3 regions of the Aeromonas sp. FDAARGOS 1409 genome follow, and region 2 is predicted to be linked to each of the others. Evidence: predicted binding sites of a transcription regulator. Region 2 holds the regulator's gene; each other region holds the start of a gene.
The links. The regulator MetJ, encoded in region 2, represses methionine synthesis genes. The targets are predictions, from matches to a motif close to AGANNTCTAGANNTCT.
Positions count from the first base shown of each region.

Region 1: the regulator MetJ is predicted to act here: its motif matches at 5,251-5,266, upstream of metA (homoserine O-succinyltransferase).
Region 3: the regulator MetJ is predicted to act here: its motif matches at 4,338-4,353, upstream of metN (methionine ABC transporter ATP-binding protein MetN).

Region 1 is NZ_CP077395.1:957,558-967,200, reverse strand. Features, by position in the region: gene yidA (sugar-phosphatase) at 1-9, opposite strand, end outside; gene I6L39_RS04590 (DUF342 domain-containing protein) at 135-1,799, opposite strand; gene I6L39_RS04585 (metal-dependent hydrolase) at 2,193-2,708, shown strand; gene I6L39_RS04580 (CinA family nicotinamide mononucleotide deamidase-related protein) at 2,718-3,881, opposite strand; gene I6L39_RS04575 (HD-GYP domain-containing protein) at 3,910-5,148, opposite strand; gene metA (homoserine O-succinyltransferase) at 5,293-6,243, shown strand; gene I6L39_RS04565 (tyrosine-protein phosphatase) at 6,248-6,766, opposite strand; gene I6L39_RS04560 (Lrp/AsnC family transcriptional regulator) at 6,922-7,392, shown strand; gene I6L39_RS04555 (DUF2442 domain-containing protein) at 7,590-7,862, shown strand; gene I6L39_RS04550 (alpha-amylase family protein) at 7,988-9,604, shown strand.
Region 2 is NZ_CP077395.1:712,628-722,270, forward strand. Features, by position in the region: gene I6L39_RS03315 (hypothetical protein) at 1-661, shown strand, start outside; gene I6L39_RS03320 (LysR family transcriptional regulator) at 658-1,539, opposite strand; gene I6L39_RS03325 (CidA/LrgA family protein) at 1,668-2,069, shown strand; gene I6L39_RS03330 (LrgB family protein) at 2,062-2,751, shown strand; gene I6L39_RS03335 (bifunctional aspartate kinase/homoserine dehydrogenase II) at 2,819-5,272, opposite strand; gene metB (cystathionine gamma-synthase) at 5,272-6,450, opposite strand; gene metJ (met regulon transcriptional regulator MetJ) at 6,674-6,997, shown strand; gene I6L39_RS03350 (AraC family transcriptional regulator) at 7,033-7,791, shown strand; gene I6L39_RS03355 (tRNA-binding protein) at 7,876-8,214, shown strand; gene I6L39_RS03360 (aromatic amino acid transport family protein) at 8,297-9,565, opposite strand.
Region 3 is NZ_CP077395.1:501,140-510,782, reverse strand. Features, by position in the region: gene I6L39_RS02360 (methyl-accepting chemotaxis protein) at 1-646, shown strand, start outside; partial or broken gene I6L39_RS20370 (transcription/translation regulatory transformer protein RfaH) at 910-1,002, opposite strand; gene rfaH (transcription/translation regulatory transformer protein RfaH) at 1,023-1,523, opposite strand; gene metQ (methionine ABC transporter substrate-binding lipoprotein MetQ) at 1,621-2,421, opposite strand; gene I6L39_RS02345 (methionine ABC transporter permease) at 2,448-3,101, opposite strand; gene metN (methionine ABC transporter ATP-binding protein MetN) at 3,160-4,203, opposite strand; gene I6L39_RS02335 (hypothetical protein) at 4,678-5,133, shown strand; gene ppgK (polyphosphate--glucose phosphotransferase) at 5,185-5,928, opposite strand; gene queG (tRNA epoxyqueuosine(34) reductase QueG) at 6,012-7,166, opposite strand; gene I6L39_RS02320 (NAD(P)H-hydrate dehydratase) at 7,263-8,765, shown strand; gene tsaE (tRNA (adenosine(37)-N6)-threonylcarbamoyltransferase complex ATPase subunit type 1 TsaE) at 8,783-9,256, shown strand; gene I6L39_RS02310 (N-acetylmuramoyl-L-alanine amidase) at 9,280-9,643, shown strand, end outside.

The DNA.
Region 1 (9,643 bases), 240 kb from region 2:
CTTGTACATCTTCTCACTACCTGAGTCTGGCCGGCCCGCCCTGTGGGGCCATGGGGAGGCCGAGTGTAGCGAAAATTGCCGCCGGGATCACGAGTTGAACGGTTGCATGGGCGGTGCTGTCTCTGACTGGCGCCTTAGCGCTGGCCCTGATAGGGGGTCAGTTGCAGCTGATCCTCCCGGATGGCGAAGTGGATGGGGCCGTGCTCGATGTCGACCCTGTTGTGGTGATGGGCCATCTCCACCTCGACGCCGGGGAAGAGGCGCTGGGTGGCGATGATGTCCATGTTGGCCATGAGCGCCTGCAGCGCTTGCTGCGCCTCGACCAACTGCTCGTCCAGGGATCTGCTCTCGTCGAGCTGGCGGGTGCGCAGCGCCTTGATCTTCTGCAGCGTCTCGGGATTGCGCTTGTCGCCGGGCAGTTGCAGCAGCCGCAGGATGAGGTCCTGCAGCTTGTCTATCTGCTCCCGGCAGGCCTGCTTGCGCTGGCGCAGGGCCAGCTCCTGCTCCTTCTGGCTGAAGTAGCCGCCGAGGATCTGCAGCCTGGTCCGGTTCGCCGCCGAGGCCCCGAGCACGGGGGCCATGATGAGCCGGTTGGCGATGTTGACGCCGCCGATGAGGTGACCCTTGCGCATGGCGCTGTCCCCCACCTTCAGATCCTGGCCGCTGCGGCAGTAGCAGTGGCTGAGCTGGCTCAGGATCTGGATGTCGCCGTCGGCCTCCAGCCTGGCGTACTGGGCATAGCCGGCGTGGATCTCGCCCCCGGCGTTGAGGTGGCAGAGGTACTCGTCCTCCCCCTGCTTGCGGCCTATGATGCCGTTGCGCACCGTGATGGTGCCGCCTGACTCGATATAGCCCCCCTCGACGAAGCCGCCGATCACCACGTCCCCGCTGGTCTTGACGCGCATGCCGGGCATGACGTCCCCGGTGACCAGCAGGGAGCCCTCGAATTCGACGTGACCATGGCGGATGTCGACCTGCTTGACGCTCAGCACCTCGTCCACCCGCATGCCGGCCCGCTCCTGGCACGGCAGGCCGGGGCGGGTCGCCAGCAGCAGATCCGGATCCTCGGGGGAGAGGCAGGTGCCTTCCCCCGCCGTCATGGCGCTCTCCTTGCCGGACCTGGCCGGCAGCACCTGGCCCGTCACGGTGAAGCCGTCCACGCCCTGGGTGGCGGGGTGGCGGCGCATCAGCGCAGCCCCCGCCTTGACGGTGAGCAGGGTTCCGAGGTCGCGCATGTCCACCTTGCCGTGGTCCAGCTCCTGGGGAGTCAGGATCCGCTCGGCCGCGGTCGCCACCAGTCTCTCCAGGCGGGTATCCAGGCCGTGCTTCGCCGCCTTGCCCAGGGCGATCACGGGGCTGAGCAGGGCGCCGGGGGCCGCCTCGCCGGCGGCCAGGACGGCGGCGGCGAGCAGCCGCTCGCTCACCCCCTGTTTGACCGGGCTGGCCGCCAGGGCTTCCCGCAACTGCGCCAGGGTGAGGGGCTGGCCGCCCCAGTCGGCGGTGATCTGCGCCCTGGCGCTCATCTGGTCCTTGTCCACCTGGATCAGCAGCCTGGCGTCCTGGCGCCGGGCCACGGGCACGGGCGGGTGGGCTGGGGCATCCGGCGTTGACGTCAGGGTGTTGAGCAGGGTGACGGCCTCGCGGATCCCCTCGTCGAGGGGTTGATAGCGCCGGCAATTGGAGAGGCGCAGCAGGGCCAGGACATCGTCCTCCCGGACGGGCTCGGTGAGGCCAGGGGCGATGCGCAGGCAGACATAGTTCATGTCGGCCGACAGCTGAAACCACGCTTTGCTTAACACCGGGTGCCTCCCTCGTTGCGCCTGTCCGGCTTGCCCGAACGGGGCAGGTCCTTGCCGAAAACCGATGCCGCCGGGGCGGCCCAGGTCGCAGTATTCGGGTATTTTTCCTTCCGGGTCAACGATCTGAATGCAAATGGGTGAACCGGGTTGAGGAAATATCGGCTGACGGGAGAGGGGCGGAGTCGGCACATGCCATGTGCCGCATTGCGGGTTTTTAGCGCAACATGCTGAATTTTTATGCTTTCGCTGTCCAGAGTGTCCATCAAGTTGAGAGTGGCAATACGATTCACCTTGCCAGGCAGGAAGAGAGAGATTTTAATCTGCCGCCGCCCCAGGGAGATGGCCCTGGTCGCCACCGACCAGCCCCTTTTTTTGTCCAACCGAACGAGCCCCATGACCGCCCAAGGCCACCTGCTGTTTTCCGTCACCTGCGTCCTGCTTGCCCACAAGGCCGAGCTCACCCCGGCCCTGGCCGATGCCAGCCTCTGGCACCTGGTCCCCATGGCCCTGGCCAGCGCCCTGCTGCCGGATCTGGACCATCCCCACTCCCTGCTCGGGCGACAGCTGCCCTGGCTCTCGGGGCCCCTCTCCCGCCTGTTCGGCCATCGCGGTTTCACCCACAGCCTGCTGGCGGTGGGGATGGGGGTCTGGGGGCTGGCACAGGTGGAGGCCACCTGGCTGCTGTCAGGGGCGGTGAAGGATGCCCTCATCGTGGGCTATCTCAGCCATCTGCTGGGGGACTGGCTCACCCCCATGGGGATTCCCCTGCTCTGGCCCTGGCGTCGGCGTTTTCGCCTGCCCGGCCTGCCCCTCAGGAGCGGCGGGGGTTACGAGAGGGCCTTCTGCCTGCTGACCCTGGCGCTCGCCGGGTACTGGGTCCACGGGGATCTGGGGTTTGCCGCCTTCTAGTGCGAAGGTTCAGCCTTGGCGCCTGGCCGTTCTCGTCAGGGTGAGGTAGTCGGCGAGCACCGGCAGCCCCTGCAGGTGGCGGCGCAGCATGTCGAGGGCGGCGAAGGCGAGGATCCGGCGCCCGCTCTCGGGATCCGGGTGGCTGACCTTGAGGGTCTGGCCAAACTGCCGCCCGTCGGCGCACAGCAGCAGGGGCACGCCGTCCGGCCCGGCACGGCCTATGGTGAGGCTCAGGGGCGCGGCGGGCACCGCCAGCTGCATCAGGTCGGCGGGGAGGCTGTGGCTGAAGTGCGCCTCCAGCCCGGGGTGGAAATGGCACATGGCCAGCAGGGCGCCCCGGCTCTCCCCTTCTCGCAGGTGCAGCGGCCGCGCGCCCAGCAGGGCCAGGATCTGGCTGGCCGGCTCCTCGTTGCCCCGTCCCACCAGCCAGGGCGCAATCTCCCCCAGCAGGCGCGCCTCGGCGGCATCCATGTCGGCGGCGCTGGCCCCGTGGCCGATGAGCTTCAGCTCGATGAGCGGCATGGACGAGCGGTAGCCCAGCTCTATGCCGGAGGGCCAGGGGGCCGCATCCAGCCGGTCCGAGAGGGCGGATTCCGAGATGCCGAAGGTGTAGAAGCGGCGCAGCTCGGTATCCGTCGCTTCCCCCGCCAGCGCCTTGAGACGCGGCATGATCTGCTCGCGCACCATCTGCTTGAACTCGAACGGCACGCCCGGGGTGAAGAAGAGTCGGCTCTGGCCCTGGCTGGCCGGGTGGCTGACCACAAAGCCGCAGGCGGTGCCCACCGGGTTGTCGAGGATCTCGCAACCCTGTGGCAGCCAGGCCTGCTTGGCGTTGCTGGCGGCCATGGTGCGGCCGCGGCTGGCGTAGCGCTCGGCCATGGTGGCGAGCCAGTCGGGGAACAGGGTCAGGGGTTGGTCGAACGCCTCGGCTGCCGCCTGGGCGGTGAGGTCGTCGGCGGTGGGGCCGAGGCCGCCGCACACCAGCACCACCTCGGCGCGTTCGCTGCTCTCGCGCAGCACGGCCTTCAGGTCGGCGAGGTTGTCCCCCACGGTGGCGCGGCGGCGCACCTGCCAGCCCTGCTCCAGCAGCAGGGCGCTGAGCCAGGCGGCGTTGGTGTCCACCACCAGGCCGGTCACTATCTCGTCGCCTGTGCTGATGATCTCGATGCGCATGGGGACTCCTTGGGTGGGCGGCGCCCGATCAGGGCTTGCCGTGTTCGAAGTAGTAGCTGATCCGGGTGCGCGGGTTGAGGTACTCGAACACCGCGGGGGGCAGGCGTTTGGGGTGGATCACCTTGGCGATGGTCAGCCCGGCCTCGTCGAGGTCGATGATGGCTGCCTCCTGGCGCGGGATGCGGGGATCATACACCAGTACCGCGGGGTAGAGCAGGCGGGAGGCGTTGACCGACATCACCAGGCCCACCTGGCCGTTGGAGAGCTGCACCACGCTGCCCGGGGGGTAGACCCCCATCAGGCGGATCAGCATGCCGAGGTGATCGGCGTTGAACTGGGCCTTGCGCTGCTTGTAGAGGCTGCCGAGGGCCGAATAGGGCACCTTGGCCTGCAGGTGGCAGAGGTTGTCGTACTCGTTGATGAGGGAGACGATCTGGGTGAGGGGATCGAGCTGGGTGCCCCTGAGCCCCTGGGGCCCGCTACCATCCAGGTATTCGTGGTGGTGCTGCACGATGAGCTTGGCGGGATCCGGAAAATCCTTGGCCAGGCTCAGCAGCTCCAGCCCGTAGCGCGGGTGCTGGGCCATCAGGTTCAGCTCAGGCTTGGTGAGCGGCTCCGTCTTGCGCAGCAGCTGGCTCGGCAGCTTGAGCTTGCCGATGTCGTGGAACAGGGCCCCCATGCCGACCTGGCGGATCGCCTCGGCCGGCAACTTGCACTCCCTGGCCAGCAGCATGCTGAGCACGCTGACGTTGAGGGAGTGGAACTGGAGGCTGTTGCCGTCCGCGCTGTCCGACACCAGGTGCAGCACCATCTCGTCCACCGACAGCAGCTGCTCCGTCATGGCGTTGATCAGCTCCTGGGCCTCGTTGATGGCGTTGAGGGGACGGGACTGGATCTTGCCCATCAGGTTGCGCACCTGGGCCAGGGACTGGCGGAACTGTTTCTCGCACTGCTGCAGGTCGCGGCGATAGCGCTGCAACTGCTCGATGCGCCGGGTCTTCTCCTGCTCCATCACCTGCTGGCGGGCGACGAGCGCCTCGCCGTCCTCCTCGTGGGAGGTGTCCTGGCCGAGGGGCTTGGGGGGCGTGTCGCTCTTGTCGGGGATGATGGTGACCAGCTTGAGGCCGAGCCGACGGATCAGCTCTATCTCCTCCTCGCTCTTGAGCTTGAAGCTGGAGAACAGGAAGGGGTGTTCACGCCACCCCAGCGGCAGGGAGACGTAATTGCCGACTTGCAGCCGGTCGACCGAGATCTTGATTCCTGTCATGGGGTTGGGCACGAGAGACACACTGAGCCGTATGCTAGTCAAAGGCCGGGGTGAATACAAAAGGTATCTGATGACAGGATGAGCGCTTTATTATAGGCTTCTAGATGTCCAGACATATTTACCGATGCAGTACAGGGAGTCAGCATGCCGATCAAGATCCCGGACCAGTTGCCCGCCGCCGAAGTGCTGGGGCAGGAGAACATCTTCGTGATGACGGAATCCCGGGCCGTCACCCAGAACATCCGCCCGCTGCGGGTGCTCATCCTCAACCTGATGCCCAAGAAGATCGAGACCGAGATCCAGCTGATGCGAATGCTCTCCAACTCGCCGTTGCAGGTGGACGTGGATCTGCTGCGCATCGACGATCGGGAGTCGAAAAACACGCCCCAGGCGCACCTGGAGAACTTCTATCACGACTTCGAACAGGTGCGCGGCAACAACTACGACGGCATGATCATCACGGGGGCGCCGCTCGGGCTGGTGGAGTTCGAGGAGGTGATTTACTGGCCCCGCATCGTCGAGATCATCGAGTGGTCCCATCAGCACGTGACCTCCACCCTGTTCCTGTGCTGGGCGGTGCAGGCGGCGCTCAAGGCGCTCTATGGCATGGAGAAGCAGACCCACGGCGAGAAGCTCTCCGGGGTCTATCGTCACCACCGTCTCGACGAGCACGAGCCGCTGCTGCGCGGCTTCGACGACGAGTTCGTCGCCCCCCACTCCCGCTACGCGGCGTTCGACGGGGATCTCATCCGTGCCCACACCGATCTGCAGATCTTCGCCGAGTCCGAGGAGGCGGGGGTCTATCTGGCGGCGACCAAGGATTGCCGCCAGGTGTTCGTCACCGGTCACCCGGAATACGATGCCCTGACCCTGGACGGCGAGTACCGGCGGGATCTGGCGGCCGGCCTCTCCCCTGTGGTGCCGGTCAACTACTACCCGGACAACGACCCGGACCAGACCCCGCGCGCCACCTGGCGCAGCCACGGTCACCTGCTGTTTTCCAACTGGCTCAACTACTACGTCTATCAGTTGACCAGCTACAGGGTGGAAGACATCGGCAAGGTGTTCACCTACCAGCAGCCCAAGGGGCAGTAACGCCTCAGTCGGCCCCGGCCAGCCGCCGTCCCCGGGTGTCGAGCCAGTGGCGGTGGCTGGCCAGGGTGAAGGCGCGGGGCCGCCTGGCCCGGATGCAGGCCATGGCCTCCTGCTGGGGCTGGCCCTGGCTCATCAGCAGCAGGGCCGCCGCCAGCCCGGTGCGACCGCTCCCCCCGTGACAGTGAATGGCCAGGTGGCGCCCCTCCCGCAGCAGGGCGAGCAGCTCGGGCAACACCCTGGGCCAGGCCCGTTCGAAGGCGTCGTCAGGGGCCTGGTCGTCCGCGACGGGCAGGTGGAACCAGCCCATGCCTCTGGCCTCCACCCGTGAGCCGAGTGTTCCCATGCCGAGGTCGGCCAGCTCGGCCTGCGTCATCAGGGTGAGCACTCCGCCGGCACCGGCCAGCTGCAACTGGGCCAGAGCCTGTTCCATGGGGACCTGCTGGCTGCCGGGGCAGGGGGTGAGCAACAGCTGGCCGTCGAGGCGCAACACCTCCAGGCTCCAGAAGGGGTGGGCACTGAGCATGGGGGTCCTCGTGGTGGCTGGGATAGGCGGGATGGCTTGGCCTCCCGCTGGGGTGCGGCACAGCATAGGGGCGCCGGGGGCGATGTCAATCCGCGTTGTGTTCGTCCCGGTTTACGGGCAGAGTCTAAAAAAATCGAGCGATGGAAGGAGTAGAGATGAGAAACCTGGATCAACTGGACTTGGACATCCTGGCCCATCTGTTTCGCGATGCGGGCATGACCAACAAGGACTTGGCGGCCCTGGTCGGGGTGGCGCCGTCCACCTGCCTGGAGCGGGTGCGCAAGCTGCAGCAGGACGGGGTGCTCAAGGGGGCGCACTGCGAGGTGGACTACCAGGCCCTGGGCGGCCATATCCAGGCCATGGTCTCGTTGCAGCTGGCGCGCCACAGCCGCCAGATCATCGATGCGTTTCGCGACGCCATCCTGGCGCTGCCCGAGGTGATCAGCCTGTTCCACATGGGCGGCAAGGATGACTTCCTGGTGCACCTGTGCGTCTCCGACACCGAGCACCTGCGCAACTTCGTGTTCGACCACTTCACCTCCCGCGAAGAGGTGGTGCACCTCGAGACCTCCCTGGTGTTCGAGCACAGGTTCAGCCGCTCCCTGCCCTGCTTCCCCCATGCCTGAGTCTCCTTCGTCCATGGCGAGGGGTGAAGGTGCGCGAGGTGGCCTGACCTGCCTCCGGCGGCAGCCGGAACGGGCGGATCCGGGGCCAGCCCGGGCCACTACGAGATAAACGGCTGAAAAAACTGTGATCCTCCCGGCAAAGCGGGGAGGGTTGCTTGCCTATAATGGCGCCGAATTTCTCAATCGGAGCCGAAGGGATGCCGGTCTTTATCGATGTGGAATATCTGCGGGGATGGTGCCTGTTCGTGGTGCTCTCCGACGGCGTCACGGGCGTACTGGATCTGACCCCCTGGCGCCACCAGCCGCTGTTTGCCGCCATCGACACCGAGCGACGCTTCGCCCGGGTCTTCATCAATCGCCGCCACCAGCTGGAGTGGCCCGCAGGTTGCACCCTCTCGGCCCAGGAGGTCTATCACCTGATCCTGCCCATCGACGAGCGCGACGCCTTCCACGATCGCAATGCGCATTGAGCGTGGCCTGCTAACTCGTTGAGGCAGGTAACGTTTTCAGTCACAGACCCGCTCTGCTCCGGCCGTTATCATGGCCTCAAAGGCGGCGCCTTTTGCGCCGACACCACCACAGCGGGAAGATAACAATGAAACAAGGAACGTTACGTCGTGGCGGCCTGATCGGGGCCGCCCTGTTACTGACGGCTTGCGGCAGCGGGGGCGGTGGCTCCAGCACCGAGACCGAGCCACCGGTGGTCAATCCTGACCCCCCGGCTGCAGCCCGCGCCTGTTACGGGGATGATCAGCCGGCCTGCAACCTGCGCACCTACCAGGTGATGGTGGAGTCCTTCGTCGATGGCGACGGCAGCGCCAACTACGGCGTCGGCTACGGCCCCTCCCGGCACAACGGCGATCTGCAGGGGATCATCGACAGCCTGGACCACATCAAGAGCCTCAACGTCAACGCCATCTGGCTCACCCCGGTGTTCGACTCCTGCGCCGGCCAGGCCGGGGACGACCGGCTGGACGCGACCGGCTACTTCGCCTGCGACTTCTTCAACGTGGATCCCAACTTCGGCAGCAACGCCCAGCTCAAGACCCTGGTGGACGCGGCCCACCAGCGCGGGCTCCATGTCTTCCTCGACGGGGTGTTCGGCCACGTCAACAAGGTAGGGGTGAGCAAGCCCTCGCCGGAGGGTCGCCTGCCCGCCCTCAAGAGCGGTGGCGCCGGCTACCCGGGCCAGCTGGTGGACTACAGCCAGCCCGAGAGCCTGGCCTACTTCAAGGAGGTGGCCCGCTACTGGATCGAGCAGTACGGCATCGACGGCTGGCGCCTCGATCAGGCCTATCAGCTCGGCCTCGACGACTGGCGCGCCATTCGCACCGAGGTGGAGCAGGCCAGCGCGGCACGCAAGGCCGCCGGCCTGCAGTGGGGCACACTCGGTTACATGGTGGGGGAGGTGTGGAAGGGGGCCGACGACATCCGCAACGAGGCCTATGGCTCGAGCGACAACCCGGCGCTCTCCTCGGCGTTCGACTTCCCGCTGCGCTACGGCCTGGTGCAGGCGCTGGCGGTGGAGGAGTCCGGCAAGGGCGGGCAGGGGGCCAGCGTGCTCGATGCCAGCTGGAACAAGGTGGAGAACTACCCCAATCACGCCATGCCGAACCTGATGCTGGGCAACCACGATCTGGTGCGCTTCGGCGATCTGCTGGAGCGTGGCAACTTCAATGGGGCGGACTACTGGCAGCGCCACAAGGCGGCCTTCAGCTTCCTGGCGGCCCGCTCCGGCCCCATTACCCTCTACTACGGCGAGGAGTTTGGCGACGAGGTGCCGGGCTTTGCTGCCCAGGTGAGCGGTGACTGTGCGGCCCAGGGATTGTGCGACGATCACGTGGCCCGCAGCGACGGCAAGGTGCCCGGTGTCACCGGCTTCGTCCCGAGCGGCGAGCAGGCCGAGCTCAAGCAGTGGCTGAGCGAGCTGCTGGCCCTGCGCGCCAAGCATCCCGCCCTCTATCAGGGGGAGCGGGTCAAGCTGGTGGCGGACGGCAGCGTCTACGGCGATCTCAAGCAGACGGCGAGCGAGCAGATCGTCTACCTGCTCAACGTCTCCAGCACGCCCCAGAGCTACAGCCTGCCCCTGGCCAAGCTGCGCAGTGGCAGCGCCCTGGTGGATCTGCAGAGCGGCGAGCGCCTGACCCTGGGGAGCAGCAGCCTGACGGTGGACTTGCCGCCCCTGACCGGTCGCTTCCTGTTGCTGCAATGACGCCTGTCCCGGCAATGAAGAGGGCCCCGTTACGGGGCC
Region 2 (9,643 bases):
CAGCTGGCCCCAGGAGCGGCCGCATCCCGAGGTCAGCCTGCTCCCCTTCCCCATCGATCTCGGCATTCTCAGCTACCGGGTCTGCTTCGCCGGCCCGGAGAGCGCGCGGGCGCTGGCCGGCGTCCGCTCCCTGAGCCAGTTGCAGGGATTCAGCCAGGGGGTGGGCAAGGGGTGGCGTGATGCGGACATCCTGCGTCACAACGGCTTCAGGGTGCATGAGGTGGACAACTACGAGTCGCTGTTTCGCCTGGTGGCCCGCGGCCGGGTCGACCTCTTCTGCCGCGGCGCCAACGAGATACTGACGGAGTGGGAGCGTCACCACCCCGCCCTGCCCGAGCTGGCCGTCGACCGCCATCTGACCCTCTTCTACCCGCTGATCCACGCCTTCTACAGCCATGCGACCTACGCCAAGGAGCGAGAGCGCCTGTGGCTCGGCCTGCAACTGGCCTGGGAGGACGGTTCCCTCAAGCGGCTCTGGCGCCAGCACTTCCAGCCCTCTCTGGCCTTCACCCGGCTGGCGTCACGGCAGATGTTCAGGCTGACCAACCCCCTGCTGCCCGGCACCGGGGTCGACTACAAGGTCTACCTCTATGATCCGGCCCGGGACGACTTTGGCATCGGCCATCATGACGCCCCCGCTCGGGGCGTCCGGCAGGACTAACCCCCGCCCTCTTCGCGGCACAGGGCCAGCCAGGCCTCGGCGGTGCGGGAGAGGTAGCGATCGCTCGGCCAGATCACCCCGAGCCGCCAGCTCAGCTCCGGTACCAGGGGTCTTTGCACCAGGCCATCCGGCGTCAACCGCCGGCAGATGGGCTCGGGCAGGAAGGCGACCCCCATGCCGCTGCGCACCATGGCGGTGAGAAAGTCCCACTGGCTGCTGCGGGCCGCCACCTGGGGCACGAATCCCGCCTGCTCGCAGGCCTGCTCCAGCCGCTCGCTCAGGGTGAAGGCCCGGGTGTAGAGCAGGAAGGGCTCGTCCCGCAGCGCCTCCAGCCGGATCTCCCGGCACGCGCGCCAGCGGGGCAGGTCCGGCAGCACCACCTGAATGGGGTAGCTGTCCAGATCCAGGGCGCAGAGAGCCCCCTCTTCCCTGGTCGGCAGCATGGTGATGGCGAGATCCAGCTCCCCCTCCAGCACCGCCTGCTCGATGCGCCGGCCGCCATACTCGACGATGGAGAGCTCCACGTTTGGATAGCGGCTGCGATAGGCGCGGATGAGATCCGCATAGACGTGACCCACCATGGGGGGAATGCCGAGGGCGAGGCGCCCGTGCTGCAGGCTCTGCAGATCCGCCAGCTCCGCCTCCAGCTGCTGCATCTCGGCCAGTATGGTCTGGGCCCGGTTGAACAACACCTGGCCGCTGTCGGTCAGGGTGAAGCGGCGACCCATCCGGCTCAGCAGGGGCTGGCCCAGCTCCTCCTCCATGTTGCGGATCATCTTGCTGATGGTGGGCTGGGTGACGAACAGCTTCTCGGAGGCGCGGGTGAAGCTCTGCTCCCGCACCAGTTCGACGAAGTAACGCAGGGCTCGGATATCCATGGCGCTCTCTTGACGGGGATGGCTGGAACAATCATGCCTCTTTGGCATGAGTTTGATAATTTAAATTCATTTTTTGCAGGTTTGGGCCCTCTCTATACTGTGACCAGGTTCACAGAAAGACGCTCGCCATGAAAACCCTCTGCCTTCGCTGGTTGCAAACCCCCTTCCAAATCGCCCTGCTGGCGGCCATCTGGTTGCTGGCCGACATCGCGGTGCGCACCTTGCACCTGCCGCTGCCCGCCAACCTCACCGGCATGTTGCTGCTGCTGGTCTGCATCCTGCTCAGGGTGGTCAAGGCCCGGTGGTTCAGTGCCGGGGCCCGCTGGCTGCTGGCGGAGATGCTGCTGTTCTTCGTGCCCGCCGTGGTGGCCGTGGTCAACTATCAGGAGCTGCTGTTGCAGGAGGGGTGGCGCATCATGGTGGTGCTGGTCGTCAGCACGGTGCTGGTGCTCGGCACCACGGCCCTGGTGGTGGACAGGGTCTATCGCCTCGAACTGAGGCTGGCCCGCCGGAGTCGCCGCCATGTCTGATACCCTGCTCGGTCTGCTCTGCTTCGCCCTGACCCTGCTGTTCTACTACGCCAGCAAGTGGCTCTATGGCAGGAAGCGCATCCTGCCCCTGATGCCCCTGCTGCTGGCCCCGACCCTGCTGGTGGCCGTGGTGCTGCTGTTCCACATCCCCTACCGGGACTACATGGCCGAGTCCCGCTGGCTGCTCTGGCTGCTGGGCCCGGCCACCGTCGCCTTCGCGGTACCCGTCTACGAGAACCGCCGGCTGATGCGCCGCCACTGGCTCTCCCTCTCGGTGGGGGTGGTGGCGTCCGTGGTCATGGCGGTGGGCAGCACAGTGCTGCTGGCCCGCTGGCTCAACCTCTCCGAGCTGTTGCAGCGCAGCATGGCAATGCGCTCCATCACCACCCCCTTCGCGGTGGAGGCGACCCGTGCCGTGGGGGGCAACGCCGATCTCACCGCCCTGTTCGTGGTGCTGACCGGGGTGATCGGCATGGCGGTGGGGGAGAGCGTGCTCACCGTGCTCGCCATCCGCAGCCGCCTCGGCAAGGGGGCGGGCTTCGGCGCCTCGGCCCACGGCGCCGGGACAGCCAGGGCCTATCAGATGGGCAACGAGGAGGGGGTGGTCTCCAGCATGGTGATGATGATCGCCGGCATGGCCACCGTGCTGCTCGCCCCCCTGCTGGGGCGGCTGTTCTGGTAACCCCGCCACCCGATAGCAGAAGAGGCGCCCAGGGGCGCCTCTTCTCATTGCGTCGTGTCATGCAGCCTCAGAGGCTGGCGCAGATCTGCCAGAGATCGTACTGAATGGCTGCCGCCGTCACCTCGCGACCCGCCCCCGGCCCCTGGATGACCAGGGGGTTGGTGCGATAGCTGTCGCTCTCGATGGCGAACACGTTGTCGCAGGGCAAGAGGTTCGCGAACGGGTGGTGGGGCTCCAGCGCCTCCAGCCCGACGCGGGCCTTGCCGTCGTGCTCGAAGCGGGCGACGTAGCGCAGCACCTTGCCGACCCGGCGCGCCCCCTCGAAGGCGGTCAGGATGGGATCATCCAGCTCCTTGAGCCTGTCCATGAACTGATCCGCACTCACCTTCCGCAGGGCCACCGGCACCAGGTTCTCCAGCTCGATGTCGGCGGAGTCGAGCTCGAAGCCCGCCTCCCGCGCTAGGATGAGCAGCTTGCGGCGCACATCCTGGCCGGAGAGGTCCTCCCGGGGATCCGGCTCGGTCAGGCCGTGCTGCCAGGCCTCGTCCACCAGCTCGGAGAAAGAACGGGTGCCGTCATACTGCTGGAACAGCCAGGAGAGGGTACCGGAGAAGATGCCGGAGACCCCCTGGATGCGATCGCCGCTCTGACGCAACATCTGGATGCTGGACTGGATGGGCAGGCCGGCCCCCACGGTGGCGTTGTAGCGCCACTGCACCTGGTGGTCGCGGCAAGTCTGCTTGATGCGCTGGTAGAACTCGCTGTCGGCGGCGCCGGCAAACTTGTTGGCGGCGATGATGTGGATGCCGAGCTGGGCAAAGTCCGGGTAGTAGCGGCTCACCGTCTCGCTGGCGGTGAGATCCAGCGCAATCAGGGCGTCGAAGCCGTGCTGCTCCAGCTGGGACAAGAGCTCCGGCCAGATCAGCGGTTTGGGGGCGAAATTGTCCTGCACCTTGAGCGGGTCCAGCCCCTCTTCGTCCAGCAACCCACCTTCCGAGCTGAACACCCCGTAGAGGGTGAGCGCCAGATTGAGCTCGTGCTCGAGGCGCGCCTTCTCGCGGGCGTAGAGCCCCAGCCAGTGACCGCCGATGTTGCCCTTGCCGAACACCACCAGTCCGACCCGGGTGGGACGGCTGAACAGGGCGCTATGCAGGGCGATGAGCAGCGGCTCCAGCACGATCTGGCGCAGCACGGCCACCAGGCTCAGGCCGTCCTTGGCCACCTGGACGAACTCCAGGGGCTGATCCGCCAGCAACTGGTAGAAGCGGTGGCACTGTTCGGCGTTGTCGGTGACGCCGGCTCCCACCAGGGCCACCAGGCTGTATCCCTCCTTCTGGATGAGGCCGGTGAAGTTGCCCTGCAACTGGAAGTCCCGTAACACCTCGAAGGCTCCTTCCGCCACCTCCAGGGTGTAGGCGAGGCGCAACACCCGGCGATCCGGCTGGCGCTGCAGGGTGAGCGGATGGAGGCGGTGGCGGGCCAGATGGGCCTCGATGGCCGCCACCGTCTGCTCATAATGGGTCTGCGGCAGCACCTTGAGCTCGATGAGGGCGATCTGATCCACCGAGGAGACGATGCGGGCACCGCCGGAGCGCGGAGCCCGGCGCAGGATGTGGGTGCAGCCCTCATCCGGGTTGTAGCTGCAGCGCAGGGTGAGGCGCTGGCGGCTGTCGGCCACCGGCTGCAGGGTGCGGGAATGGAGCACCGAGGAGCCGAGCCGCGCCAGCTCGTTCGCCTCGGCCAGACTCAGGCGCTCCAGCAGGCGAGCCTCCTTCACCCGGCGCGGGTCGGCGCTGTAGACCCCGGCCACGTCGCTCCAGATGGTGGTGGACTCGCCGTCCGCCAGCGCCGCCAGCAGGCTGGCGCTGTAGTCGGAGCCGTTGCGCCCGAGCAGCAGGGAGCGCCCCTCCATGTCGGCGGCGATAAAGCCGGTCACGACTATGCGGCCGGGATGCTCCGCCAGCCGCGCCTTGAGCAGCTCGCTGGAGAGGGCGGTATCCACCTTGACCAGAGCGCCGTCCTCGGCGCGCAGGAAGCTGCGGGCATCGAGCCAGGCGGCCGGCTCCCCCCGGCTGGTGAGCAGGGCGGCCAAGAGGCGCGCCGACCACACCTCGCCAAAGGCGAGCAGGCCGTTGCGCTCGAAGCGGTCGAACTGCCCCTCCAGGGTCTTGGCGATGAGCTGCATGTCGTCCGCCAGCTGCTGGCTGAGAGAGAGCAGCAGCTCCCCCTCCAGCAGACCGTCGATCAGGCTCTGCTGGTAGGCGTGCAGGGCCGTGATGGCTTCCCCTGCGGCCTCGTCCCCCGCCTCGGCCAGCTCCACCAGCTGGATCAGCCGGTTGGTGGTCTTGCCCGCGGCGGAGACCACCACCAGCTCGTTGCCCCCCACCTGTTGCTCGACGATGCTGGCGACCCGGCGATAACAGACCGGATCCGCCAGGCTGCTGCCGCCGAACTTGTGTACATGGCGCCGCTTGAAGACTGCCTCTGTTGACACCACACACTCTCCTTGTTGTTGTTCCATTACTTCACCTGCTCTGCCTGTTGTGCCAACTGCGCCTGTTCAAACCCCTGGGCCAGATCGGCCACCAGATCCTCACCGTGTTCGATCCCCACCGACAGGCGCAGCAACTGGGCACTGATACCCGCCGCCTGCTGGGCCGCAGGGGTCATGGCCCTGTGGGTCATGCTGGCCGGATGGGCCACCAGACTCTCCACCCCGCCGAGGGACTCCGCCACCGAGAAGAGGCGCAGCCCCGCGAGGAAGGCGCGCAGCCCCGTCTCGTTGCAATCGAGCTCAAAACTTAGCATGGCGCCAAAGCCGGACTGTTGACGGCGCGCAATGTCGTGGCCCGGATGGCTCGGCAGGCTGGGGTGATAGATCCGCTTGACCAGCGGCTGCTGCTGCAAGAAGGCGAGGATGCGATCCGTGTTCTCCTGATGGGTGCGCAGGCGCGGAGCCAGGGTGCGCAGACCCCGCAGGGTGAGGTAGGAGTCAAAGGCACCGGAGGTGAGCCCCAGGCAGTTGGCCCACCACACCAGGGAGTCGGCCAGCGCGGGCTCCTTCGCGATCGCCACGCCCCCCACCACGTCGGAGTGGCCGTTGATGTACTTGGTGGTGGAGTGGACCACCACGTCGGCGCCGAGGGCCAGGGGCTGTTGCAGCAAGGGGGAGAGGAAGGTGTTGTCCACCACCACCTGGGCGCCCGCCGCGTGGGAGGCCTCGGCGATGGCGGCGATGTCCACCACCCGCAGCAGCGGGTTGGAGGGGGTCTCCACCCACACCAGTGCGGGTTTCTGGGCCAGCGCGGCGGCCAGCGCCACCTCGTCTCCCTGATCCACGAACTGCACCTGGTAGTGGCCCTTGGCCGCCAGATACTCGAACAGGCGCCAGGTGCCGCCGTAGCAGTCGTGGGGGGCGATCAGCAGATCCCCCGCCTTGAGCAGAGCCGTGGTCACCAGGTGAACGGCCCCCATGCCGGTGCCGGTCACCACGGCGCCGGCCCCCCCTTCCAGGGCCGCCAGGGCGTCCGCCAGATTGGTGCGGGTCGGGTTGCCGGAGCGGGCATAGTCGTATTGACGGGGCTCGCCAAAGTCGGCAAAGGTGTAGTTGCTGGAGAGGTAGATGGGGGGCACCACGGCACCGTGCTGCGTGTCTGTCTCAATCCCGGTGCGTACCGCCAGGGTGGCCTTGTGGGTCATGTCACTCTCCTTGATGGGTTGCCGGAGCCGGTCCGCCTCGTGGGTCGTCCAGCCCCGCTCTCATTTTCGCTGGCCGGACTGCCGGCCCATGGTGCACCACACTACGCCACCTTAAAAAAGCCGTCAACACTTCTAGACGTCTAAATGGCTTTGCTGTTGGATTGCCATTGAATTCCTTAAGGGTTAAAATCCGCGCTCACGGCCAAACGACTACAGGTGGAACATGGGTACAGAGTGGAACGGCGACTACGTCAGCCCCTATGCAGAGCACGGCAAGAAGAGCGAACAGGTCAAGAAGATAACCGTCTCAATCCCGCTCAAGGTGCTGAAGGTGTTGACCGATGAGCGCACCCGTCGCCAGGTGAACAACCTGCGTCATGCGACCAACAGCGAGCTGCTCTGCGAAGCCTTCCTGCACGCCTTCACCGGCCAGCCGCTGCCCTGCGACGACGACCTGCGCAAGGATCACCCGGACAGCGTCCCCGCCGAGGCCCGCGCCATCATGGAAGCACTGGGCAAGGAAATCGAAGACTTCGACGCCGAGTGATCCGGCTGCCCATGGCAAACGATGCTTTCCCTTCGATGACGCGGCCCGGTGCCGCGTCATGCTTATCTGCCGCCTCCCCTTTCAGCCTGCGCCGCTACCAGAGCGACATGCAGAGCCACAGCCACGACCATGCCCAGCTGGTGATCCCCCTGGACGGCCCCCTCGAGATCGAGGTGCAGGGCCAGGGGCGCCGCCTCGCCCCGGGTTTTGCCTGCATCATCGCCCCCGGCCTTCGCCACGACTACGCCGCCGACCCGGTGCACGCGTTTCTGGTGCAGGAGAGCCACTGGCTGCCGGAGGCCCTGGGGGATCACCCCTTCGTCGAGCTGGATGAGGCCCAGCGCCACTACCTCGCCTTCCTGCACCGCATGGTGGCCGAGGGGCGCCACGTGACCGGCATGGATCAGGTGTGGCTGGGGCTGCTGACCGAGGGACGCGGCATGGGCCCCGCCGTCGCCCCCCGCATAGCCCCTCGTATCGCCAAGGTGCAGCGCCATATGGAAGCGCACCTCGCAGACCCCCTCACCAACGAGCGGCTCGCCGCCATCGCCTGCCTCGGCCAGAGCCAGTTCAAGCACGCCTTTCGCCAGCAGGTGGGCATGAGCGTCTCCCACTACCTCAGGACGCGGCGCATGGCGCTGGCCCGCACCCTGCTGACCCAGACCGCCCTGCCCATAGGCGAGGTGGCCAGCCGCTGCGGCTACCAGAACCAGGGAGCCTTCGGCGAGCGCTTCCTGGCCGAGACCGGACTGACCCCTTCCCTCTGGCGCCAGCAAAACGGCCGCCTGCCGTAACCGGTCGGCTCTTTGCCGAAGACAATCCCCAGGCATTCGAGGCATGCTGAGGCTCATGCAAGGTATGGGCAACGAGGAGCCAAGATGCAGACCATAAGCTGGCAGGATTTCGAGATGGTGGAGCTCAGGGTGGGCACCCTGGTGCGGGTCGAACCCTTCCCAGAGGCGCGCCGCCCCGCCTACAAGGTGTGGGCGGATTTCGGCCCCGAGCTTGGGGTGCGCAAGAGCAGCGCCCAGATCACCGACCTCTATCGGCCACAGGATCTGGTGGGGCGCCAGATCGTCGCCGTGGTGAACTTTCCCCCCAAGCAGATAGGCCCCATCCAGTCGGAGTTTCTGCTGACCGGCTTCTACCGGACGGACGGCGCCGTGGTGATCGCCATCCCCGAACAGGCGGTGGAGAACGGCGCCAAGCTGGGGTGAGACAACGGCAAGGCAACCAGAGAGCAGAGGCAAGAGAGGCGACCCCGGGGTCGCCTCTCTTCCTTGATGCTGACTGGCACGCTTATTTCAGCAGGCTGAACAGCAGGGCAGAGACCGCCAGGGCGCCGGTCAGCAGGATGAAGCCGTTGACCCAGCCGTGACGGAAGCGGGCCAGCGCCTCCACCTTGTAGATGGCCACCACCGGCATGATGAAGAGGATCATGGCGATGACGGGGCCGGAGAGGGTCTCCATCAGCCCCAGAATACCCGGGTTGATGACGGCGGCACCCCAGATGGCGAAGAGCATCAGGGCGATGCCGAGCTTGTCCGCCCTGGCCAGCGACAGGCCGGTGGGCTTGGCGATCAGGCTTTTCAGGCTCTCGCGGGCGCCGAGGAAGTGGCCGAGGAAGGAGGAGCTGATGGCGATGAAGGCGATGAGCGGCCCCAGGGTCACGATCACCGGGTTGTCGGTGATGTTGGCGAGATAGGAGAGTACCGAGACGTTCTGGGCCTTGGCCTCGGCCAGCTGGGCCGGGGAGAGGCTCAGCACGCAGGAGAAGACGAAGAACAGCACGAAGCCCACCAGCATGACGGTGGTGTTGCGCAGGATCAGGCCGCTCTTGGCCTCCGCCTGCTCGCCGTATTCCCGGCGCTGCACGTTGGCAAAGCCCGAGATGGCGGCGGCATGGCTGAAGGCGAAGACGGTGACCGGCAGCGCCAGCCAGACGGTGTTGAAGAAGCCCGTTCCTTCAAAGGCGGTCATTTCCGGCCACTGCCACTGGGGAATGAGGTAGCAGGAGAGGGCCAGCAGGATCGCCGCCAGTGGGTAGACCATGACGGCGAAGGCCCGCAGCATCGCCTTCTCGCCGGCCAGCATCACGGCGATCATGGCGAACACCAGCACGCCGGAGAGCATCACCCGATCCGGGGAGGCCATACCGAGCTGATTGACCATGAAGCTCTCCACCGTGTTGGTCAGCCCGACGCCGTAGATGAGCAGGATCGGGAAGATGGAGAGGAAATAGAGCGCCGAGATGAGGCGCCCGGCCATCTTGCCGAAGTGCTCCTCGGCCACCTCGGTGAAGTCGGCCTGGGGGCGCGACGACGAGAGCACGAAACGCGCCAGCCCGCGGTGGGCCAGGAAGGTCATGGGGCCAGCCAGCACGGCGACGATGACGAGGGGCCAGATCCCCCCCAGACCCAGGTTGATGGGCAGGAACAGGATGCCGGCGCCGACGGCGGTGCCGAACAGGCTGATGACCCAGTGGGTATCGTGGCGACGCCAGCCGGTGCTGGCCATGGTGGAGGGGGAACCGGACAGCTCCCGCGAGACCTCTGCAGATAAACTCATCGATAAATCACTTTTATATAGTATTAAAACCTAAAAACATTGTGCTCCTTTAGCATTTAATTCTCAAAAATGGAGGCA
Region 3 (9,643 bases), 210 kb from region 2:
CGAACAGCAGGCCAGGCAGGGTGAGCAGGTGCTGGGACGCATGGGGGACACCATGGCGCAGATCGCCGCCATGATCACCCAGGCGGATCAGGCGATGGCGAAGCTCAGCAGCCAGAGCGAACAGGTGGGGCGCGTCACCGAGGTGATCGCCACCATCGCAGAGCAGACCAACCTGCTGGCCCTCAACGCTGCCATCGAGGCGGCGCGGGCCGGTGAACAGGGGCGCGGCTTTGCGGTGGTGGCCGATGAGGTGAGGCAGCTGGCGAGTCGTACCAGCGCATCGACCATGGAGATCAACCAGACCATCGCCAGCATCCAGCAGCAGACCCGGGAGACCGCCGATACCGTGGGCGACGGCACCCGGCTGGTGGCGCAGGGACGGGGGGCCCTGTCCTCGGTAACCGAGACCCTGGAGGCGATGACGGCGCTGGTGCAGGACCTCAGCGGCCGGCTCGCGGCCATCGCGGCGGCGACCGAGCAGCAGTCCAGGGTGGCACAGTCGGTCGCCGGCACGGTGGAGGAGATCGCCGGGCTCAGCCATCAGTCCAGCGAACACAGTCAGCAGGGGGAGCAGATCGCCGCCAGGTTGACGCGGGAGACGGGCAGGCTGACCTTGGCCATCAGCCGCTTCGCGCTGGATGCCTGACGCCGACCGGGCGGCAACAAAACGGGGCAGACCGGCGGGTCTGCCCCGTTTTTTTCAGCCCCAAGGCCGGCATGTCAGGTGGTCGATGCCGCCACTGTTCTCCTGATTGATCAGGGTGACCCGCGGAGAAGTTGATCACCGTGGGACGCGGTCACTCCAGACGGCGGAAGGACTAGTTCTCGACGCTGCTGCAGGTCTCCTGATTGAGTGGGTGACCAGCAGGCGAAGGGGGCGCTTCTCGCCACGAATCAGACGCTGCGCGGTCACTCCAGACGGCGGAAGGTCTGGTTCTCAAAGCTGCTGCAAGTCTCCTGATTGAGCAGGGTGACCAGAAGGCGAAGGGGGCGCTTCTCGCCGCGAATCAGACGCTGCGCGGTCACTCCAGACGGCGGAAGGTCTGGTTCTCAAAGCTGCTGCAAGTCTCCTGATTGAGCAGGGTGACCAGAAGGATGGCCCGTTTCTCTCCATCCGGCTCCAGATAGATGGCCTCGAAGCCGGCGAGGGGGCCGGATTCGATAAGCACCTTGTCTCCCTGGGTCGGCAAACGGGCATAGCTGGCGCGGGCCTCGTCGCTGTCGTCCCGGCTCATCAACTGGTAGATCAGCTGGCTGCTGACGGGGGTCCACTCCTTGCCGAAGTGGATGATGCGGCTGATGCCGCGGGTCGATTTCAGGGTGACCGGGGTCACCTCCTCCAGATCCACATAGATGAAGAGGTAGTTGGGAAACATGGGCTCCCGCACCGGCACCCGTTTGCCCCGTTTCAGTTTCTCGATCTCGACCATGGGGTAATAGGATTCGACGCCCTGGGCTGCCAGATGTGCGCGGGCGCGGGCCTCTTCCTTGGGTTTGCAGTAGGCCAGATACCATTTCTTCATTGTTGTTCTGTTTTTCGTGTTGCCGTGCTTCCGACTATGATAACGGGGGCAAAAAAAAAGGCCACGCTTGGCGTGGCCTTTTTTACAGAGTGAGTGATTACCAACCTTTCACCAGACCGCCCTTGAACAGCTCGGTCCCCTTCTTGTAGACCTCGTCGGTCTGGAAGGACTGGACGAACTCCTTGACCTTCTCGTCGTCCTTGTTGTTTTCGCGGGCGACGATCAGGTTGACGTAGGGGGACTCCTTGTCTTCGACAAACAGGCCGTTCTCGGTCGGGGTCAGCCCGATTTGACCGGCGAAGGTGTTGTTGATGATGGCCAGATCCACGTCTTCCAGGGAGCGCGGCAGCTGGGCGGCTTCCAGCTCGACGATCTTGAAGTTGCGCGGGTTGTCGACGATGTCCAGCACGGTGGCTTCCAGACCGGCGCCTTCCTTCAGCTTCAGCAGGCCCTGTTTCTCCAGCAGGATCAGGGAGCGACCCAGGTTGGTCGGATCGTTCGGCACCGCGATCTGGGCGCCGTCCTTGATCTCGGACAGCGCCTTGATCTTCTTGGAATAACCGGCGATCGGGTAGACGAAGGTGTTGCCGACCGGCACCAGCTTGAAGCCGCGATCACGGATCTGGGCGTCCAGGTAAGGCTTGTGCTGGAAGGCGTTGACGTCGACGCTGCCGTCGTTCAAGGCCACGTTCGGGGTGACGTAGTCGGAGAAGGTGACCACTTCGACGGTCAGACCGTATTTCTCCTTGGCCACCTTGGCCGCGGTCTCCACCAGCTCGGTCTCGGGGCCGGCGATGGCGCCCACCTTCAGGGTCTTGTTCTCTTCCTTCTGGCCGCAGCCGACCAGTACTAGGGTTGCCAGCAGCGCGGCTGCCGCGGATTTAATGCCCAATTTCATAAAAACCTCCTGTCAGAAATCGACGATTAACGATGATCACATTGTTTGACCAGGCGCTCACCCGCGCTCTGGATGAGTTGAACCAGCACCACCAGAATGACCACGGTGACCAGCATGACGGTGGGATCGAAACGCTGATAGCCGTAGCGAATGCCCACATCCCCCAGACCTCCCCCCCCGATGGCGCCGGCCATGGCGGAGTAGTTCACCAGGGTGACGAGGGTGATGATGATGCTGTTGAGGATCCCCGGCAGGGCCTCGGGCAGCAGCACCTTGGCGATGATTTGCAGGGGCTTGGCCCCCATGGCCTTGGCCGCCTCCAGCAGGCCGTCCGGCACCTCCATCAGGGCCCCTTCCACCAGACGGGCGATGAAGGGGATGCAGCCGACGGTCAGCGGCACTATGGCGGCTATGGTGCCGATACTGGTGCCGACGATGAATCGGGTCAGCGGTATGATGGCCACCAGCAGGATGATGAAGGGCACGGAGCGTCCCACGTTGACGATGACGCCCAGGATCCTGTTGAGCAGCGGGTTGGCCAGGATCTGGCCCGCCTTGGTCACGTGCAGCGCCACGCCGAGCGGCAGGCCGAGCAGGCAGCCGAACAGGGCGGAGGCAAACACCATGATCAGGGTGTCGCCGAGGGCCGAGACCAGCAGATTAATCATTGCTTCGGACATGAGTCATTACCTCCAGCTGGATAGGATGGCTGAGTCGCCGAGGATGGGGCGCAGCAGATTAGTCATTGCTTCGGACATAGCCCATTACCTCCAGCTGAATGTGGTTGTCGATGAAGAACTGCTGGGACGCCTCGCACTGGGCCTCGTCCCCGAACAGCTCGGCCAGCAGGAAGCCGAACTTGACGCCGCCAGCGTATTCGATGTCCGCACTCAGTATGCTGATGTCGATGTTGAAACGGCGGCTCACCTCGGAAATCAGCGGCGAATCGACGGTGGCACCGGTGAAACCCAGCTTGACCAATGGGTAGCTGCCGGGCACACGCTCCGCACTCATCCGCTCCTGATACTCCTGGGGTACTTCCAGGTGGATGGTTGAGTGGATGAAATCCCGAGCCAGCTGGGTCTTGGCGTTGCTGAAGAACCAGGCGACCTCGCCCTGCTCGATCAGGCGGCCGTCGCTGATGATGGCCACTTCGTCACAGATCCCCTTCACCACGTCCATCTCGTGGGTGATGAGCAGTATGGTGAGCCCCAGCTTGACGTTGATCTCCTTGAGCAGGCTCAGGATGGAGCGGGTGGTCTGCGGGTCCAGGGCCGAAGTGGCCTCGTCGCACAACAGCACCTTGGGCGCCGGCGCCAGGGCGCGGGCGATGGCGACGCGCTGCTTCTGGCCGCCGGAGAGCTCGGACGGATAGGCATGGGCGCGGGCTTCCAGCCCGACCAGGGCCAGCAGTTCGCTGACCCGGCTCTGGATCTGCGCCTTGCTCCAGCCCGCGAGCTCCAGGGGGAAGGCGATGTTGGCGGAGACGGTGCGGGAGGCCAGCAGGTTGAAGTGCTGGAAGATCATGCCGATCTGGCGGCGGGCCTGGGTCAGATCCCGCTCGCTCAGGGCGACCAGATCCTGGCCATCGACGATGACCTGGCCCTCGGTGGGGCGCTCCAGCAGGTTGACGCAACGAATGAGGGTGCTCTTGCCGGCACCGGAGGCACCGATCACCCCGAAGATCTTGCCTTGCGGCACATGCAGGCTCACGTCACGCAGGGCGTGCACGGCATCACTGCCTTTACCGTAGACTTTGTTGAGACCGATCAACTTAATCATGGATTCTTCCGTGCTAACAGCCTTAAAGCACAGGGCGCTACAGGCGGGTAAATTGGGCAGAGGTTTCACTGGGTAGCTCTGTCATCATGGAGGATGATGCTAAGATGTCCGGATGGCTGTGTCAACGTATGTTTTTACGTCTAGACGTCTAAAAAATGGATAAGGATTTCCGTCCACCGACTATGGCGGCGAGGGGGGATCGGGAGTCTCAAGATCAGATTCTGACTTGATGATTCATGACCGAATATAACCTGGAAAATTAACCATAACTTGTCTATTCGATGCTTCTCTCGGAGCCCGCCTGTGGTAGACCGGCTCCTCGCCCCCCCGGCGCCGCCTCTCGCCCACCGCGCATCCCGCGGCTTTTTTTCTTCACCATCCCCTTGATGAAGAACAATAAATAACCATTTTTCGGTCGGGACCAGGCGCCACCTCCTTATACTGGCAGAAGGTGGATGCCAGGAGGAGGGAGAGATGCGATTTCAACAGATCAAGGACCTGATGCTCTATCTCGAGCAGCTTCATCATCAGCAGGGGCTCAGCTACGGGCGCCAGATCCCCAGGGTGGACGGGGAGCGCAGCCGGATGCTGCTGGCCTATCTGCAGGGACGGGAAGACGCGGCGGCGGCCCATCTGCACGACTATCGCGAGCAGATGGGGAAGGCGGTCAAGGAGACCTGGCTGGATCAGGGATTCGGCGAGGATCTGCTGGCGGAGTGCGAGCGCCTGGCGCTGGCGGCCGGCACTCAGCCGGAGGAGATAGTGGCCCTGGTGTCGCAGCAGGAGGAGAGGCTCATCGCCGAGCTGGAGCGCCTTGCCCGGGAGTGCCCCACGCCGGACACGGGGGCACTGCTGAAGGCCCTGGCCTCGATGGCGCGATCCCGGCTGACCCGGCTGGTGCACGGGGCTCATCGGCTCGACGACATCTGAACCAAGGGACCCGGCAGGGGCCGGATCTGTCGGGGGCATGACGGGGAGGGGTCAGCCCTTCTGCCGGGCCGCGCCGTAGAGGGCGGCTCCTATGATGCCGGCCTGGTTGAGGTTTGCCGCCGCGACCAGGGGGGCCCGGGTCTCGATTCGGTCGATGAACTTGTCGAGCTTGGCGGCACTGCCGCCTCCCAGGATGAAGAGGTCGGGGGAGAAGAGGAATTCCAGGCGGGCCAGGTACTTGTTGAAGCGCTTGCCCCAGCGGCTCCAGGAGAGATCCTCGCGCTTGCGCACGGCGTCGGAGCAGTAGTGCTCGGCCACCATGCCTTCCAGGATGAGGTGGCCCAGCTCGGTGTTGGGCAGCAGCTGGCCGTTGACGAATACCGCGGTGCCGATGCCGGTGCCCACAGTGATGAGGATGATCACCCCCTGGCGATCCCGCCCGGTGCCAAAGCGCATCTCGGCGAGGCCCGCCGCATCGGCATCATTCAGTACATAGCAAGGCAGGCCGGTCACGTCGGCGAACAGGTGGGCGGCATCGGTCTCGATCCAGCTCTTGTCGATGTTGGAGGCGTTCTTGGCGATGCCGTTGTGGATGGTGGCGGGAAAGCCGCATCCCACCGGGCCCTTCCACTGGAAATGCTCGACCAGCGCCTTGAGGGTGTGCGCCACGGCGGCCGGGGTGGCCGGTTGCGGCGTGGCGATGCGGTGGCGCTCGCCAATCAGCTCCCCGGTCTCGGTGTCGACCAGGCAGCCCTTGATCCCGGACCCGCCAATATCTACTCCCAACATCTGCATCCGAATCTTCCTTTTATTGTGCCGATGGTCAATGGTCGGCAGAGCATGAAAAAATGCCTGCGATCCGGCAAGGGCCAGATCGCCTATGCGTGATCCGGCAGACCTTTTTCGATGCAGCGGATCAGCAGGCGGGTCTTCTTGTGGTCTTCCTGCTGGCGGTTGGCCAGGGTCGCCAGCGCCCACTCGATATGGTCGGCCACCATGGGCTCGGCCTCGCCGAGCGCCTGCTGCAGGGCTTCGATGACCTGCGGGCTGGCGGGACCGTTGCCAAGGGCCACCGCCAGGTTGCGGCGCCAGCGCCGGTAGCCGATGCGGCGGATGGGGCTGCCCTCGGTGTGCTTGAGAAAATCGCTCTCGCTCCACCCCCACAGATCAAGCAGGGGCGGGCGGTGCAGAGTGGGGCGCGGGCTGAAGTCGGGCTCTGGGCTCGCATCCGCATAGCGGTTCCAGGGGCAGATGAGCTGGCAGTCGTCGCAGCCATAGATGCGGTTGCCCATCAGCGGCCTGAACTCCTCGGGGATGGGGCCGTCGTTCTCTATGGTGAGATAGGAGATGCAGCGACGGCCGTCCACCACATAGGGGGCGATGATGGCACCGGTCGGGCAGATGTTGATGCAGGCCACGCACTTGCCGCACTGCTCCTTCTCCACCGGGGCGTCCAGGGGCAGCGGCAGGCCGACCAGCAGCTCCCCCAGGAAGAAGAAGGAGCCCGCCGACTCGTTGAGCAGCAGCGAGTGCTTGCCCACCCAGCCGAGCCCCGCCTTGGCCGCCAGCGGGCGCTCCAGGATGGGAGCGGAATCGACGAAGGGACGCCACTCGCCCAGGGTCTCCTGCGAACCTTGCAACAGCGCCTCGCAGCGCCGCTCGATGCGCTCCCCCAGCTGCTTGAGCCGGTTGCGCAGCACCTTGTGGTAGTCGCGGCCGAGGGCGTAGCGGCTGATATAGCCGAGCGTGGGGTCGCGCAGGGTTGCGGCGAAGCCCGCCTCGAACGGGAGGTAATTCATCCGCACCGACAGCACCCGCAGGGTGCCCGGCAGCAGCTCGTGGGGGCGGGCCCGCATCATGCCGTGGCGCGCCATGTAGTCCATGGTGCCGTGGTGGCCGGCGTCCAGCCAGGCCTGCAGTCTGGGCTCCTCCAGGGCGAGATCCGTGTCTGTGATGCCGACCTGGTCAAATCCTAGCTCCCGTGCCCAGAGCTTGATATCGTGGGCCAGCTGTACGAGTTCGGCGGCCGTCATGCTGCGTTGCCCCTCTGCCGACAGGGCGGCAGGCGCAGGGTGGCAATATGGCGTGCCAGTTGCCGGGTCATGGGATGATGAAGCTTGGGGGCCGTCATGGTACAGGTGTTCGAGGACGCTATCCGCAGGAAAGAGGGCGACAGTCTAGCACAACCCCTGTGGCGGGCCGAACAGATCCGCCGCCTGGAGCGGCGCTGGGCCGAGCGCGAGGGGCTGCCCCTCTATGTGCTGATGGAGCGGGCGGGGGCCGCCCTGTGCAACTATGCCCGTCATCATTGGCCCGAGAGCAGCCGCTGGTGGATCTTCGTCGGCCCGGGCAACAACGGCGGGGATGGCTATGTGCTGGCCCGCCTCGCCAGGCGCCTCGGCCTCGAGCCCCTGGTGATCGCCGCCCGGGCCCCCGGCCTGCTCAAGGGGGATGCCAGGCGGGCCGCCGAGGAGTGGCTGGCCTCGGGAGGCAGCGTGATGATGGCCGATGAGCTGGCACACTCGGCACTGCCGTTGCCGGAGTTGGTGATAGACGCGCTGCTCGGCACCGGTGTCCAGCTCCCCCTCTCCCCTTCCATGACAAAGATCGTCGCAACCATCAACGGTCTGGGGGTTCCCGTGCTGGCGGTGGATCTGCCCTCCGGGCTCAATGCCGATACAGGTCGCGCCATGGGCGCCCTGGTGCACGCCACCCGCACCCTCACCTTCATCGGTATCAAGCAGGGCATGCTCACCGCGGAGGGGGTGGACGGGGTCGGCCACCTCGACTGGGATCCCCTGGGGGTGGGGCCCGAGGATGGTGTCATCCCCGCCGCCGAGCGGATCGATTATCCCCGCCTCAAGGGACTCTTGGTTCCGCGTGCGCGCTCGGCCCACAAGGGACGCTGCGGCCGGGTGCTGCTGACGGGCGGCAACCTGGGGATGCAGGGAGCCATCTTGCTGGCGGGTCAGGCCTGCCTGCGGGCGGGGGCGGGCCTGGTGCGCCTGTGCCAGCATCCGGACGCCCCCCCTGCCAGCCTGGTACAGCCCGAGCTGATGGGATGCCCGGCCGGCATGGACGAGGCCTGGGCCTCGGTGCATGTGCTGGGGCCCGGACTCGGTCAGGATGAGTGGGCCCGGGCCCGGTTCGAGCACCGCCTCGCGGCCCCGGAGCCACTGGTATTGGACGCCGATGGATTGAATTGGCTGGCGCAGGCCCCCCGTCATCGGGATAATTGGGTGCTTACCCCCCACCCCGGGGAGGCCGCCCGCCTGCTGGGCTGCACCATCGACGAGGTCGAGGCGGATCGTTTCGCCGCCGTTTCGCGGCTGCAGCGGCGCTACGGTGGCGTGGTGCTGCTCAAGGGGGCCGGGTCGCTCATCTGCGATGGCCCGACCATCGCCCTCTGCGACGAGGGCAATCCGGGCATGGCCAGCGGCGGCATGGGCGACCTCTTGTCTGGTATAATCGCCGCCCTCCTGGCCCAGGGCTGGCCTGCGGGGATGGCCGCCCGACTCGGGGCCGTGATCCACGGCGAGGCGGCCGACCTGGCTGCGGCCGAGGGGGAGAGGGGCATGCTGGCATCGGATCTGCTGCCCTGGATCCGCCGTCTGGTCAATCCGACACAGTAACAAGTTAAAAGAAGAACATGGCAAAAACGTTGATGATGACACTGCCGGACGAGGCAGCAACAGTGGCCCTGGGCGGCCAGCTGGCGCAGGCGTGCCAGCAGGCGACCACGGTCTTTCTGCACGGCGCCCTCGGGGCCGGCAAAACCACCCTGACCCGAGGCTGGGTGCAGGGGCTCGGCCATCAAGGCAAGGTCAAGAGTCCGACCTATACCCTGGTGGAGCCCTATGAACTGGCCAGGTGGCAGGTCTATCACTTCGATCTCTATCGACTGGCCGACCCGGAAGAGCTGGAGTTCATGGGTATTCGCGACTACTTCGGCGCCGATACCCTCTGCCTGGTGGAGTGGCCGGAGAAAGGGGAGGGCTGGCTGCCCGCCCCGGATCTCGAGATCACCCTGACCTATGTTAACGAGCAGCGCGAGGCCCAGATCGCGGCCCGCACTGCTATCGGCGAAGCCATTCTGGAACGGTTGTCATCTCAGTGCGCTTGATCCTCGTCTTTGTTCTCTCCTTGATGGCCTTACCCACCTGGGCGAATCAGCTCAAGAGTGTGCGGGTATGGCCGTCGCCGGACAACACCCGGGTGGTGCTCGACATGAGCAGTGCCCCCAATTTCAACTACTTCACCCTGACCGGCCCGAGCCGCCTGGTGATTGACCTGAAGGGCACCAGCAATGCCGCCAACCTGGCCCGCATCGAGAACAAGAGCGAGCTGGTGCGCAAAATCCGCGAGAGCACGCCCCTTGAACAAGGCAGCCTGCGCCTGGTGCTGGATCTCAGCTCTTCCATCAAGCCAGTGGTCTTCCCGCTGGCGCCGGCCGGTCCCTATGGCCACCGGCTGGTGATCGATCTGCCCTACGAAGAGAAGGGCAGCGCCA